One region of the Bacillus sp. JZ34 genome, then DNA from elsewhere that is predicted to be linked to it. Evidence: riboswitches for the same ligand, from Rfam matches in the RefSeq annotation. Region 1 holds a riboswitch; the other holds the start of a gene.

The links. A riboswitch is a leader RNA that binds a small molecule or an ion and turns the genes downstream of it on or off. The one in region 1 is predicted to bind S-adenosylmethionine.
Region 2: it holds a riboswitch for S-adenosylmethionine, as region 1 does, so the genes downstream of both, mtnW (2,3-diketo-5-methylthiopentyl-1-phosphate enolase) here and M1D90_RS13210 (YezD family protein) in region 1, are expected to answer to the same signal.

The regions. Positions count from the first base shown of each region.
Region 1 is NZ_CP096403.1:2,619,194-2,626,874, reverse strand. It holds gene M1D90_RS13225 (dihydroorotate dehydrogenase) at 1-293, shown strand, start outside; gene pyrF (orotidine-5'-phosphate decarboxylase) at 262-981, shown strand; gene pyrE (orotate phosphoribosyltransferase) at 978-1,607, shown strand; SAM riboswitch class I at 1,771-1,877, shown strand; gene M1D90_RS13210 (YezD family protein) at 1,980-2,096, shown strand; gene M1D90_RS13205 (phosphoadenylyl-sulfate reductase) at 2,182-2,883, shown strand; gene M1D90_RS13200 (inorganic phosphate transporter) at 2,895-3,959, shown strand; gene sat (sulfate adenylyltransferase) at 3,985-5,121, shown strand; gene cysC (adenylyl-sulfate kinase) at 5,135-5,728, shown strand; gene cobA (uroporphyrinogen-III C-methyltransferase) at 5,881-6,654, shown strand; gene M1D90_RS13180 (sirohydrochlorin chelatase) at 6,656-7,441, shown strand; gene M1D90_RS13175 (precorrin-2 dehydrogenase/sirohydrochlorin ferrochelatase family protein) at 7,422-7,681, shown strand, end outside.
Region 2 is NZ_CP096403.1:2,829,557-2,837,237, forward strand. It holds gene M1D90_RS14280 (PAS domain-containing sensor histidine kinase) at 1-1,336, shown strand, start outside; gene M1D90_RS14285 (aspartyl-phosphate phosphatase Spo0E family protein) at 1,395-1,637, opposite strand; gene M1D90_RS14290 (YkvA family protein) at 1,856-2,173, shown strand; gene fosB (metallothiol transferase FosB) at 2,160-2,624, shown strand; gene M1D90_RS14300 (1,2-dihydroxy-3-keto-5-methylthiopentene dioxygenase) at 2,652-3,188, opposite strand; gene M1D90_RS14305 (methylthioribulose 1-phosphate dehydratase) at 3,204-3,830, opposite strand; gene mtnX (2-hydroxy-3-keto-5-methylthiopentenyl-1-phosphate phosphatase) at 3,791-4,489, opposite strand; gene mtnW (2,3-diketo-5-methylthiopentyl-1-phosphate enolase) at 4,486-5,703, opposite strand; SAM riboswitch class I at 5,787-5,886, opposite strand; gene M1D90_RS14320 (pyridoxal phosphate-dependent aminotransferase) at 5,936-7,126, opposite strand; gene M1D90_RS14325 (carbon-nitrogen family hydrolase) at 7,222-7,681, shown strand, end outside.

The DNA.
Region 1 (7,681 bases):
GCCCTGCTGTTAAACCGGTGGCCATCAGAATGGTGCATGAAGTCAGCCAAAAAGTCAGCATTCCGATCATCGGCATGGGCGGTGTCCAGTCAGCGGAAGATGTGCTTGAGTTTTTGCTGGCGGGTGCGAGCGCAGTCGCCGTCGGCACCGCAAACTTTGTTAATCCGTTTGTTTGTCCCGAAATCATTGCCGATTTGCCGCGCGTTTTAGAAAAATACGGATACCGTTCGTTGAACGAGTGTATCGGAAGGAGCTGGAAGGATGAAACATACGCCGCCCATCATCGCGCTTGATTTTGCATCAGCACAGGAAACATATGCGTTTTTGGACCGGTTTCATGGAGAAGAGCTTTTCGTGAAGGTGGGCATGGAGCTTTTTTATCAGGAAGGGCCGGCCATCCTTGAAAAGTTACAGGAGCGCGGCTGCCGCATTTTCCTTGATCTAAAATGCCACGACATTCCAACGACCGTATACAAGGCGATGAAAAGGCTGGCGGGGTTAGGCGTCAGCCTTGTCAATGTGCACGCAGCAGGTGGAAAGCAAATGATGGAGTCGGCGCTTGAAGGCCTTGAAGCGGGGACTCCGGCAGGCCGAAAACGCCCTTCATTAATTGCTGTGACCCAGCTGACAAGCACCTCTTCAGAAATGCTTCAGCAAGAGCTGCTGATTGAAACGCCGCTTCTCGATACAGTTGTTCACTACAGCAAGTTGGCTAAAGAAAGCGGACTTGACGGTGTCGTCTGCTCCGTCCATGAAGCCGAACACATTTACCGGGCCGCGTCTTTAGATTTTCTGACCGTGACACCCGGAATTCGCATGGCGGATGACAAAAACAACGACCAGGTCCGGGTGGCGACGCCTGGCTACGCAAGGGAAAAAGGCGTGTCGGCGATCGTTGTCGGCCGTTCGATTACACAGGCGGAAGATCCTGTGTCAGCCTACAGAAGAATAGGACATGAGTGGGAGGGAACCAAGGCATGAAAACAGACATTGCAAACCATTTATTAAGAATCAAAGCGGTTTTCCTGCGCCCGAACGAGCCGTTTACATGGGCGAGCGGCATCTTGTCGCCCATCTACTGCGACAATCGTTTGACGCTTTCATATCCGGAAGTAAGGGATGATATAGCTTCAGGGCTTGCCGGACTGATTCAAGACAAGTTTCCCGGAGCCGAAATGATCGCCGGTACGGCAACTGCGGGAATCCCCCATGCCGCGCTTGCCGCCGACAGGCTGAGCCTGCCGATGTGCTACGTCAGAAGCAAACCGAAGGCGCACGGCAAAGGAAACCAAATTGAAGGCGCTGTTGTAAAAGGACAAAAAGTCGTTGTAATTGAAGATTTAATTTCAACGGGAGGAAGCGTCCTTGAAGCGGCAGCCGCTCTCACAGAGGCGGGATGTGAAGTGCTCGGTGTCGCCGCCATTTTCACTTACGGGCTTCCTAAAGCCGCCGCCGCCTTCAGCGAAGCGGGCGTTGAATACCGCACGCTGACTGATTACGATACATTGACAGAGGCTGCGCTTGCCGGCGGATATATCAGCGAACAGGATGCCGCCAAACTGAAAGAATGGAAGGCGGATCCTGAAAGCAAGTCTTGGATGGATTAATGAAAAAAGCCGTATTCTCCTAATGGGAGAACGGCTTTTTTTGCGTCTTTTTGCAGATTTAAAAATAGTAAAATCGGATTATTTTTATTTTTTATTAATCCTATAAAAAAAGTCGGGTTGACTTTTGTTCGAATTGTGCTAAAATTTTAAAATAACAAAAGCAAACTTATCAAGAGCGGTGGAGGGACTGGTCCGATGAAACCCGGCAACCTGCGTGTGAAGCGTAAGGTGCTACTTCCAGCAAAATGCCCTCATTTTGAGAGATAAGGAATAGCGGAGTTCCTCGTCTTTCTTTCAAATTTGGAAGAAAGATTTTAATTTTTAGGGGCAGAGGAGGAGCTAGAAGTGAAGACAGATGAACAGCTTGAAAAGGTGATCATCAAAATGAAAGACATGCTGAAAGACATGAATTACGGATCGATCACATTCGTTGTTCAGGACGGCAAAGTCATTCAAATCGAAAAAAATGAAAAAATAAGATTGAAATAGCTGACTAGACAAACTAGAGGCGGTTTTCACAGTTTTTTTCTGCTGGAAGCCGTTTTTTTGTTGGCGAAAAAAGGGGGAACCGAAAATTTTTACTTACAGCACATGGGAAGAACCAAATATCTCTTTTCAGGAAGATGACTCTTATAAAGGAGCGCTGTCCGTCTTGAAATGGGCGTACGGACATTACGGAAATCAGCTTGTATATGCGTGCAGCTTCGGAATTGAGGGAATCGTCCTGATCGATTTGATTTATAAGGTGAAAAAAGATGCGGTCATCGTTTTCCTTGATACGGGATTTCATTTTAAAGAAACGTATGAAACGATCGACGCTGTCAAAGAACGATATCCAGGCCTTCAGATTATCATGAAAACACCGGAGCTTACCGTCGAAGAGCAGGCGAAAGAATATGGGGACGAACTATGGAAGACCGCTCCGAATTCCTGCTGTGAAATGAGGAAGGTCATTCCTCTCCGCGAGACGCTTTCAGGCTACCCGGCGTGGCTGTCGGGCCTGCGCCGCGAGCAATCGCCCGGGCGGAGCAAAACGAATTTTTTGAACAAAGATGAAAAATTCAAGTCTATCAAAGTTTGTCCGCTCATTCATTGGACGTGGAAGGATATTTGGAGATATGTGACAAAGCACGATCTCCCGTATAATCCGCTTCATGATCAAGGCTACCCGAGCATCGGCTGCGCTCCGTGCACCTCTCCGGCCTTTACAATGGATGATCTTCGATCAGGCCGCTGGAACGGATCGGCTAAAACAGAATGCGGATTACACGAGTAAGGAGATGAGTCATGGAACTTGCCGCCATTTTATTTAGCATGTTTTTTGCGATGAATATCGGAGCGAGCGGTGCAGCTGCTTCAATGGGAATCGCCTATGGATCTGAAGCCGTCAAAAAGAAGTTTCACGCACTAATAATCTGTGCAGCAGGCGTTCTCTCGGGCGCCGTCATCGGCGGAGGAAACGTCGTGAAAACGATCAGCTCAGGCATCATTCCCGAACGGGTGATTTCGCTTGAAATCGTCTGCATTATTATCGGCTCGGCGGCACTGTCGCTCTTTATCGCAAATGTACTCGGCATCCCGCTTTCGACAAGTGAAGTGACGGTCGGATCTGTTGTCGGAGTAGGTGTTGCTTACCAAGTTTTATATGTGAAATCTTTGCTTGTCATCGTCTCATTTTGGGTCGTTGTACCAATCGTCGCTTTTACCTTTACATTTGCGATGGCAAACATCATGAAAAAAACGATCAAACGTCCAGCCTCGGGAAAGAAAGCAAAGGTTTTGGCGGTCATTCTGTTGATCACCGGGTTTTTTGAAGCCTTCTCAGCAGGCATGAACAATGTCGCAAATGCTGTCGGACCTCTGGTGGCGGCGCATGTTTTGACAGTCGGGGAAGGAACGCTCTACGGCGGACTGTTTGTCGCGCTGGGCGCCCTTTTACTGGGCAGGCGCGTTCTTGAAACAAACGGCAAAAAAATAACGAAATTTTCAAAAGGAGAGGGGATCATCCTTTCCGGAACAGGAGCCGGGCTTGTCATCATCAGTTCGATTTTCGGTTTGCCGGTTCCGCTTGCGCAAGTCACATCATCTTCTATTATAGGGATGGGAATGGCAAAAAACGGCGGCAATGTCTTTCATAAACAAGTGGTCAAAACGATGCTGAAAGTATGGGTCGTCTCGCCGTTCCTTTCATTAAGCTTGTCTTATATGCTGGTCAGCCTTTTATTAAAAGGAGACTATTATGCTCTCATCGTCGTCACAAGCGTCCTTCTGGCATCTGTCGGGACGATCAGCCTGATGAGAGCAGTCAAAAAAGAGCACAGCTCCGTCCATGAACAAGGCGGAGGAATTTAAACACAAAGTAGGGGGAAACAAGTTTATGAGTTTAGCACCACACGGCGGTGTATTGGTTAACCGCGTCAATGAAGCATACGATTTTCAACATATCGCACAGGAAATTGAACTGGATTTAATGGCTTTTTCAGATTTGGAGCTGATCGGAATCGGAGCGTACAGCCCGATCCAAGGCTTTATGACAGAGAAAGACTATCTGTCCGTTGTCGAAAATATGAGACTGTCAAGCGGCGAAGTATGGACGCTTCCGATCGCTCTGCCTGTTGACGAGCAAAAAGCTTCAAGCTTAAAAGCGGGGGACACCGTCCGCCTCACCTATAATGGGGAAACATACGGCGTCATCGAGATCGAAGACATCTATACGCCGGACAAGAAAACGGAAGCCGTCAATATCTATAAAACCGACGAACTCGAGCATCCGGGCGTCAAAAAATTGTTTGACCGCGGCAGCGTTTATGTGGGCGGGCCGATCACTCTCATTAAACGGAGCGTAAAGCAATTCCCGGCCCACACATTCGAACCTCTGGAAACAAGAAAAAAATTCGCAGAACTCGGCTGGAAAACGATCGTCGGATTCCAGACGAGAAATCCGGTTCACAGAGCGCACGAATACATTCAAAAAACGGCGCTCGAGACAGTAGACGGTCTTTTCCTCAATCCGCTCGTCGGGGAAACAAAATCAGACGATATTCCGGCTGATGTCCGCATGGAAAGCTATCAGGTGCTGCTTGACGGCTACTATCCAAAAGACCGCGTCTTTCTCGGCGTTTTTCCGGCGGCGATGCGCTATGCGGGGCCGAAGGAAGCAATCTTCCATGCGCTTGTCAGAAAGAACTACGGATGTACGCATTTTATCGTCGGAAGAGACCATGCCGGAGTCGGCGATTACTACGGCACATATGAAGCGCAGGAACTGTTCGATCAGTTCGCGCCGGAAGAGATCGGCATTACGCCGCTGAAATTCGAACACAGCTTCTACTGCAATGTCTGCGGTTCAATGGCTACGGCGAAAACGTGCCCTCACAGCAAAGAACATCATGTCATTTTGTCCGGCACAAAGGTGAGGGGCATGCTGAGAAACGGCGAGTTCCCGCCGAGCACATTCAGCCGTCCAGAAGTCATTCAAACATTAATCAAAGGCTTAACGGCCGGGGTTTCTTAAGGGGGAGCATCTCTTGGTAAATAAAGATATTGTCTGGCATGAAGCGTCCATTACAAAACGGGAATATCATGAGAAAAATAAACATAAAAGCTCGATCGTTTGGCTGACGGGCTTGAGCGGTTCAGGAAAATCAACAATTGCCAATGCCGCAGCGCGTGAGTTGTTTGAACAAGGCTACCAGGTCACGGTGCTCGACGGCGACAACGTCAGGCACGGACTGAACAAGGACCTCGGGTTTTCCGATGAAGACCGGAAGGAAAACATCCGCCGGATCGGCGAGGTCGCGAAGCTCTTTGTCGAACAGGGGACGATCGTCATTACGGCGTTCATTTCCCCTTTTAAAGAAGACCGCGGGCTTGTCAGACAGCTCGTCGAGGAAGATGAGTTTCATGAAGTTTATGTGAAATGCGATTTGGCGACGTGCGAGGAGCGCGACCCGAAAGGCTTGTATAAAAAAGCGAGAAACGGAGAAATTCCATTTTTCACGGGGATCGATTCGCCTTATGAAGAGCCTGAAACGCCTGAACTAGTCCTTGATACAGGCGCACATAACCGGGAAGAGTGCAAAAATCAGCTCGTCCAATACGTGAAAGATCAAACGAAATAAAATGCGGGTGAAATAGGAAAGTGCTGCACATGCACTTTCCTATTTCATAAAGAAAACGTTTGGTTTTTGTGATATTTTCAGGCACCAAACGCTTTCTTTATGATTTATAATGAATTGAAGAAGACGTTGATCAGATCGGGGGGAAATCTAAGATGGGGAAAGTATATATCGTTGGGGCAGGTCCTGGAGACCCCGATTTACTGACGATCAAAGCTTTAAAAGCCATCCAGACAGCCGATGTCATTTTGTATGACAGGCTTGTGAATAAACAGATTTTACAGCACGCCAAGGAGGGAGCGGATCTCATCTACTGCGGAAAGCTTCCGGACTACCACATGATGAAGCAGGAAACGATCAATCATTTTCTCGTCAAGTATGCGAAAAAAGGGAAAACCGTTGTCAGGCTGAAAGGCGGCGATCCTTTCGTATTCGGCAGAGGCGGCGAGGAAGCGCAAACCCTCGCTGAACACGGAGTTGCTTATGAAATCGTGCCGGGAATCACCTCGGGGATTGCCGCCGCTGCTTATGCGGGCATTCCGGTGACACACCGGGAAGCGAGTTCAAACGTCGCTTTCGTGACAGGACATTATCAAAAAGATGAACATTTTGAAGAGAAGTGGAAAGCGCTAGCCACAGGGATCGATACGCTTGTCATTTATATGGGGATTAAAAACGTGAAGCAAATTGAAAGGCTTCTGATCGAAAACGGCAGAGATCCGTCTACCCCTGCCGCTTTCATTCATTGGGGAACGACGGACAAACAAAAAACGGTGCTTTGCACGGTTGAAACGCTTGCAGGTACAGTCGAAAGCGAAAAAATTGAAAACCCGAGCCTGATTGTCATCGGGGATGTTGTTCAATTCAGCTCACAGTTAAGCTGGTTTGAACCCGAGCTGAAAGATCCGGCATTAAGCGAGGCGCTTTAATATGAAACAAGCGATTTTATATATCGGCCACGGGAGCCGTCTGAAAAGAGCTCAAACAGAGGCAGCCGCTTTTTTGGAGAGCTGCAAAGAAACCATGTCCGCCCCCATTCAGGAAATTTCTTTTTTGGAACTGGCGGCACCGGATATCGAAACCGGTTTTAAAGCGTGTGTGGAAAAGGGCGCGACGCATATCGCGGCTGTGCCGCTTCTCCTCTTGACAGCCGCGCATGCCAAAAGGGACATCCCTGAGGAGCTTGCCCGCGCTTCTTCGCAGTATCCTTCCGTCAGCGTCACTTACGGAAAGCCGATCGGCGTCGATCAGGAAGTCGTCAAAGCGGTTTTTACAAGGATCGAAGAAACGGGGACGCCATATGAACATGCAAGAGTCGTGGTGATCGGAAGGGGGAGCTCTGATCCGGATGTCAAACGGGATGTCAATGACATTTGCGAGCGGCTGAGAGACCTCGCGCCCGTTGACGAGGTCATTCCCTGCTTTATGACAGCCTGTGAACCGCACTATCTGGATGTGTTTAAACAGCTTAAAGAACGGGACGGAAAAACGACATTTATCGTACCGTATTTGCTGTTTACCGGTATGCTGATGAACGAGATTGAAAGGGAAACCGCCAAGCTGAAAGAAACCAATCCGGACGTCGTGCTGACGGATTACCTCGGCTTCCACCCTCATGTGAAAAATGCCTTTTTACACCGCGTTGAGGAAGCGGTTATCAACAAAGCCGGCCGCTTTGATTTTACAGGAGCATCAGATGCTGCCGCTTCACATTAACATCAAAGGCAAATCCGCAGTCATTGCAGGCGGAGGGGAGATCGCGGCGCGGCGTCTGAAAACGGTGCTGGCAGAAGGTGCGTCTGCAACCGTCATCAGCCCCGAAGCATCAGAAGAGATGCTCGGATTGATCAAAGAGCACGGCATCGAATGGAAGAAGAAAAAAGCGGAACCCGGCGATTTCAAGGATGCATTTCTGATCATTCTCGCGACCGATGATCACGAGGTGAACAAGCGGAT
Region 2 (7,681 bases), 210 kb from region 1:
GATCGGCGAAACAGAAGCAAGGCTCAGCTCCCTTGCCACGGCCCTCAACCACCCTGTTAATGAGCAGCATATCAAACGAATCCTGACGGAAACGTATAAAAAAGAACCGCGTTTTTCGGCTTTATACCTTTTAAATAAAGACGGCGATGTCATGGTGAGCACGTCTCCCGTCAAAGAAAAAAAGAAGGTTTCATACAAGAACATTCTGCAAAAAGCGGAAAAATCAAAGAAATCCGTGATCACAGACGATATACATACAGTGTCGGACAGGCTGGAGCTGAATATTTTTACTCCTGTCTATGACAGCGAAGGCAGAACGACAAATTTTCTGCTGGCTTCGATCCGCGTCGATTATCTGAAAAATATCATGAACGTCCTGAGCCCTGAGCTTTATATCAAAATTCTCAACCAGAAGAATCAGATTGTCTTTACAGCAGGCCATTCTCCTCCTGAGAAGCCGGACGGCGGCACCGTCGATGCTTTTTTGGATCAGATCGACTGGAAGCTTGAAGTTTATCCGGAACCGGTCCAGCTTGATGAAATCGTTCACAGTCTTCTGCTGTCATTTTTAAGTATTTTCATTCTGCTGAATATTATGTTCCTCATGCTCCAGTATGTGCTGCTGAAGCGGCGGACCAAGCAGGAGCGCGCCCAAAATGAAGCCCAGAAGCTCGAATTAATCGGCACCCTGGCAGCGAGCACCGCTCATGAAATCAGAAACCCGCTGACAGGTATCAGCGGCTTTATCCAGCTCCTGCAAAAAAAATATCAATCAAAAGAAGATCAAATGTATTTCTCAATCATCGACCAGGAAATCCGGAGGATCAACCAGATTGTCAGCGAGTTTCTCGTGCTCGGAAAGCCGACGGCAGAGCAGTGGCAGCTTAACGCCATGAATGAAATGATTGACGAAATCATGCCGATTATTCATTCTGAGGCAAATTTATATAATGTGGAAGTGGAATTTCAAGACTGTGGAGAAGACCCGGCTTATGTGTATTGTAAAAAAGATCATATTAAGCAGGTTGTCTTGAACGTCGCCAAAAATGCTCTTGAATCGATGAAAAACGGCGGAAAGCTGCTCATTCAAATCGAACATCATCAAGAGAAGGCGCAAATTATTGTGAAGGATATTGGAGAAGGCATTCCAAAAGAAATGATGGAGAGTATTTTCCAGCCTTTTGTCACGTCAAAGGAAAAGGGAACCGGACTCGGCCTTGTCGTGTGCAAGCGCATCATTTCCATGTACGGGGGAACCATTCAGATCGAAAGCGAACAGCATAAAGGAACGACTGTAACGATTACGCTGCCGACTTCAAAGGAACAGGTTGACTGAGGCTTCCCCGTTCCTGCAAAGAGCCTGCCTTTCACGGCAGCTCTTTTTCGTTCAGTCACTATGCCGTATATTTTTCAACGGTCAGACAGTCGATGCGGCCTAAAAAATCCTGCAGCAGATGGTCCGACGCATTTTCATTCATAGACAGTTTTTGATATTCATAAATTAATTGATCCAGCTCCTGGCTCCGCCTGATCGTTTCATCCCCTGTAAATCCATAGATTTCAGCGGCTTCAACCATCATTTGCCGCTTCTTGCTGATGGAAACGAGCAATGCTTCTTTTTCAACATAATTTTGCATACGCTTCACCCCTTACCGACATATCGTTTCTTAGAACCATCCAGATTTTGCGTACTTGAGCATTATTACAGATTATACTTATTTTGTAAACCTATTTCTCAAAAAATTATTTTGAAATCGAGTATAATAGAATTGTGGAATTAAAAGTGTAATACCCATCGATGAAATACGGCAAACACCTTTAAAAGAGTTCATGAGGATAGAAGGAGGTCTAAATGATGAAAAAACCAGTGTCAAGGCTCCGAACCATCTTTGCCGTGAAAGAAGCGTATTCAGGCCTCTTATTGTTTTTCAAGGCATTTAGAGCCTGGAGAAAGGGAGACTTCCCCTTATTCCCGAAAAAAACGATTTTACTGGCCGCGCTGGCATTGATTTATGTGCTGTCTCCGATCGATTTGATTCCCGATGTTCTCGCAGGTGTCGGCTGGCTTGATGACGCGGCTGTGCTCGCTTTTCTATTCAGGCAAATCACCAAAGAGCTGGACGGATTTGAAATACATCTAACGGGAGGAATAAACGGCAATGGCAAACAATAATATTCTCGGTATCAATCATCTCTTGTTTTCAGTCTCTGACCTGTCCGTCTCTATTTCATTCTATGAAAAGGTGTTTGATGCCAAGTGGCTCGTAAAGGCCGAGAAAACCGCTTATTTTGACCTGAACGGCATCTGGCTCGCATTAAACGAAGAGAAAGACATTAAGAGACAGGAAATCCACGACTCTTACACCCATATCGCCTTTTCGATTCAACAGGAAGATTTGCCGTTCTGGGAAAAGAAATTACGCGATTTAAGTGTAAACGTGCTAAAGGGCAGAAAACGGCATGAAGGCGACAAAGATTCAATTTATTTCTCAGATCCGGACGGCCATAAGTTCGAGCTTCACACCGGCTCTGTATTTGACCGTCTTCAATACTATCAAAATGAAAAACAGCATCTCTCCTTTCATGAAGGCCACATCAAGGCCCTTTATGACAGAAACAAATAAAAAAGCGTCCACACGGACGCTTTTTCATTATCGGCTCACACTCTCTTTCTCATAAATCGGCACCCAGCCCTCTGTCGTCACAAAGATTCTGACAGCCACGACTTTTCGGTCTTCCTGAAGCGTGAAATAATGGCGGGTGTTTTCAGGAACGGAGATCAAATCTCCCGGATTTAAGAGGACATCAAAAAATGTGCCGTCTTTTCCTTCTATCGCAAAGATGCCGTGGCCGCTGACGATAAATCTGACTTCATCGTCTGTATGATGATGTTCCTGTTTGAAATTTTTCAAGAGCTCATCGAGTTTCGGATTTTGGTCGGAAAGCGAGATGACATCGCTCGCTTTATAGCCGCGGCGTTCTGAAATGTCTTTGATTTCAGCGGCAAAGACGTCTAAAATCTCCTGTTTCTCTTCATCGGTCAAATCGTATTTTTCTTTTAAGCCGGCCGGCAGCTTTGTGATATCCCATTTTTCATAAATGACCTCCTGCTCCTTTAGAAATTGTTCTACTTCTTCCTGCTTTTCAATGGTCGTGTTTTGTTCATCATGGATTCGAATTGTTGCCATGCTTTCTCCCCCTTTTTAATTAACGTGGTAAGCCTGCAAAGCTTTCAGTTTTAAATGCCAGCTGAACAGGAATTCATACGCTTCAAGCATCCGCTTTGTCTCAAATGCCGTTTTTCCCCAGACGGTAATGCCGTGGCTGCGAATCAGCACTGCCCCTGAATCGCCTGAAAGGTGTCCGGCAAAATCCGCCGTCAAATCCGGAATATGAGCGCTGTTTTCGATAATCGGGATCGCAACCTCCGCATTTTCCTCCCAAAGACCGAGCGCCTTTATGATTTCCTGGCCTCTGAATGTCGCTTGCTTTTCTTTTGCGTAAAGCTCTGAGATAACATTGTTGTCAATCGTATGGACGTGAAGACAGCAGCCCGCGTTTGTATTTTGATAGACACGGGTGTGCAGCAGCGTCTCCGCCGACGGTTTCAGCGTATGTCCGGTCTCCGCCGGTCTCCCCTCTTCGTCCGCCAGCAGAAAATCCTCCGCGGATGCTTTTCGCTTATCTTTTCCGCTTGCTGTGATGAGAAATCGCAGCGGGTCTTCTGATACTTTGATTGACAGATTGCCGCTTGTCGCAGGGAACCAATCCCTTTCCGCAAGCTCTTTTTTTACCTCGGCAAGTTCGTGCCATTTTTGCTCAGGGTCCATTCTTTCACCTCCGCGGTCTCTTCAAGTATTCGCTTTACATCACGGAAATCGCCGAATCCCGCATGCTTCAGGCCGAGTCCCTCACATTCCCGCAGCAAATAATCGCGCGCGATGCACAAGTCGGAACATTTGGCAGCTTCAACATCTGTAACAGAGTCCCCAATCATGACAACAAAATCGTCCCAGCCTTTCAGCCGGCGGATGATAGAAGGCTTGCAGCAGCCGCATTCATTTCCGCAGCTGCCGTCACACGGATACGGCCAGCGGATCTCGATATTGCGCCCTGAAAAGCCGGCCTCATTGCAGTAAATGCGTTCCTTTTCGACAATGCCTTCAAGCAGTGGATAGACGAAAAAGTCCATCCCTCCGCTCACGACGTAAAACGGAAGACCCTGCTCATCCAGGAAAGAGACAAACTCTGTAAACCCGGGGCGGATCTCGGCTTGTTTCAGTACATATCCCATAATGTCTTCTTTCAGGCTTGTCGGCAGCAATTGAAACATTCTGCCGACCCCGTCCTTAATCGATATGTCCCTGGACAGAACCCCGTCTTTTAAAGCGAGCCACTCTTCTGGAGCAAATTGTTTCATAATGCTGATGATGTTGTCGTTTGTTGTAATGGTTCCGTCAAAATCGCAAATGATAAGCGGCTGCCTCATACGGAAACCTCAACCCTTCCCCATTTTTCAAGGGCGAGCTTCAAATCGGGAGAACGCTTTGCTTTTTCTTCGACTGGCTCCGCTTCCAGGACGGCATCAATGATCGCCCGAAACGCTCTTCCTCCGCCTGCCGCTCCGTTTGGATGACCGTGAATCCCCCCGCCTGCGTTGATGATATGGTCAATGCCGAAGTCTTTCATCAAGAGCGGCACCATGCCGGGGTGAATACCGGCCGACGGGACGGCGAATGTCGGTTTAAAAACGTCTTCCTTCGTGCATTCATCATATATGGCAAGCGCATCCCGCTTCGGCAGAGCAACGCTTCCGTACGGTGAAGGGAACAGGCTGAAATCAGCACCCGCATACCGGTTGAGCTTGCCGAGCAAGAGCGAATGGGAAAAACCGTAATGCGGCGACGAAGTGAGTGCGCCGCTTACTGCCGGGTGCGCCATGATCGGCAGCGGGATGTCGTCGTCTTCCGCAAGGCTTTGCAAAACATCGAGCCCGTAGGCAAACACATTCAGCAGCAACACATCGGCTCCGAGCTCGGCTGCTTTTCTCGCCTTCGATTTCAGCTCCATTGTCCTGCCCGTCAGGTTGACGGCATACAGCGTTTTGCGCCCTGTTTCTTCAAAAGCTGCCTCAAGCACTTTCTTTCCTTCCGTGATTCGTTTTTCAAAGGGGGCACTGCCTGTTTCGAATAAGATTTCATCGTCCTTGATCAAATCCACTCCGCCGAGCGCCTGCTGCCTAAGCTGTTCCTTCAAGTCTTCCATATCGCGGCCGATGACGCCTTTAAAAATGCTCATCAACAGAGGCCTTTCAAATTCGCCGATTTTTTTCCGGATCCCGTATACGCCGAATTTCGGACCCGGCAATGATTGTTTAAAAGACTGCGAAAACTCCAAATCCGCCAATTTAATTTTTCCGTCGAGAGACAGCTTTCCAAAAACGGTCGTCAGCACAGCGGGAATGTCGCTTGTAAAATTGGCTTCCGGATAAGCGATGGTGACCGTTGCCTGTTTTTCCCCCAGCGCGCTTTCTGTTTCTTCGACCTTGACGACGCGTCCTTTATGCTTTTTCAGCTGTTCCTGCTTTAAGAGCGGCAGATCTGTCCACGACCCGACCGTCAGTCCGATCGCGATTTGCTCGGCCCGCTTTTCTGCGTCACATCCTTGATCTGTCAAAACATATGTTGCCAAAAGTTCACTCATTCTGTAGCTCCTTCCTGCTTCATGCATATAAAAAACCTCTTTTGCTGCTTTAGCTAAAAGAGGTTTCGCATTTCAGGTTCGAATCCTTATCTCTCAGCGTCAGCTGCAAGAATTAGCACCGTGCTTAAAAAGTCGGTTGCCGGGCTTCATCGGGCTTGTCCCTCTGCCTGCTCTTGATAAGAATATTGATTTTATAAATTATTTTGAATTATCCCATCGTTTTTCCCGGTTGTCAATGACTGTGGCCGGTCTTTTTGAATATATTCAGCTTGGCAATGCGCGAAGCCGCTTCCCGGAGCCGCTCTTCGCTTGTCAAGAGGCCGACTCTCACATAGCCTTCTCCGTATTTGCCGAAGCCGATGCCGGGCGCTGTGACGACATTCGCTTTTTCGAGAAGCAGATCGGAAAAAGCCTCAGATGTATACCCGTCAGGGACAGGCATCCAGGCGAAAAAAGAACCTTGCGGAGCATCCGCGTGCCAACCGATTTCGCGGACCGCACGAATCCATACATCCCGCCTTTTTTCGTAGCGCTCATTTTGCTCCTTGACACACGCTTGGTCTGATAGAAGCGCGGCTGCCGCGGCGTCTTGGACCGCTTTAAAAAGGCTGACATACATATGGTCCTGATAAAGGTTCAGCGCTTCGATCACAGATGCGTTGCCAACTGCAAACCCGACCCGCCATCCAGCCATATTATACGTTTTGGAAAGCGTGTAAATTTCGATTCCTGTGTCTTTTGCCCCCTCCGTTTCGAGAAAGCTGACAGGCCTCTTGCCGTCGTAGCCGATCGCACCGTAGGCAAAATCGTGGACGACGCAAATTCCGTTCGACTTGGCAAACCGGACAGTCTCTTCGAAAAAAACAGGCGTGGCTTGGGCACCGGTTGGATTGTTTGGATAATTTAAATACATGAGCTTCGCATTTTCTTTCACTTCCTTCGGAATCCGGCTGTAGTCAGGCAGAAACTGATTGCCCGCTGTAAGCGGCATCGTTGCCATGTTCGCTCTTGCCAGCTCAACGCCCGACCAGTAGTCGGGATAGCCGGGATCGGGAACGAGCACGGCATCCCCCGGATTTAACAAACATTGCGGAAGCTCGACAAGACCGGCTTTTCCGCCGAACAATACAGCGACTTCGCGTTCGGGATCGAGCTCTACACCGTATTCCCTTCGATAGAACGCGGCTGCCGCCTCCTTGAGTGAACGGCTGCCGCGAAAGGAGGAATACTGATGGTTTTCAGGGTTGCGAACGGCTTGCGCCATTGTATCAACGATGTGATCAGGTGTCGGCTGATCGGGATTCCCCTGGCCGAGATTGATCACATCATGGCCGGCGGCGATTTTTTCATTCACCTTTTTCACCAAGGAAGCGAAAAACTGCTCAGGCAGCTGTTTCAGCACATCTGAAAGCTCAAATTTCATATGATTCACCCGCTTTTGAAAAATTCTTGAAATGATAGTCCATCATCATATATTGTTAAATGTAAAATGTAAAGAAAAAAATGAGGTGATCCAGATTGAAGCTGACAATTTCATGTCTGCAATTCGATATCGCATACGGCAATCCTTCTGAAAATTTTAAAAAAGCGGAGCAGCTGATCGAACAGGAAAGCCGAAAAGCGGATGTTCTTCTCCTTCCCGAGCTGTGGACGACGGGTTATGATTTAAAAAATCTCGGCTCCATCGCAGATGAAGAAGGCAGGCAAACGAAGAGATGGCTGCAGGAAACGGCAAAAGCAAACCGTGTCCATATCATATGCGGCTCTGTCGCCGTTAAGAAAAAAAGCGGTGTGTACAATATCATGTACATCGCAGACAAAAACGGACATTTGATCAAAGAATACAGCAAAGCTCACCTTTTCCAGCTGATGGACGAACACCTCTATTTGTCAGCGGGCTCAGGCGACGGGAGCTTCGAGCTTGAAGGGATCCCGGCTGCGGGGTTTATCTGCTACGACATCCGTTTCCCGGAATGGA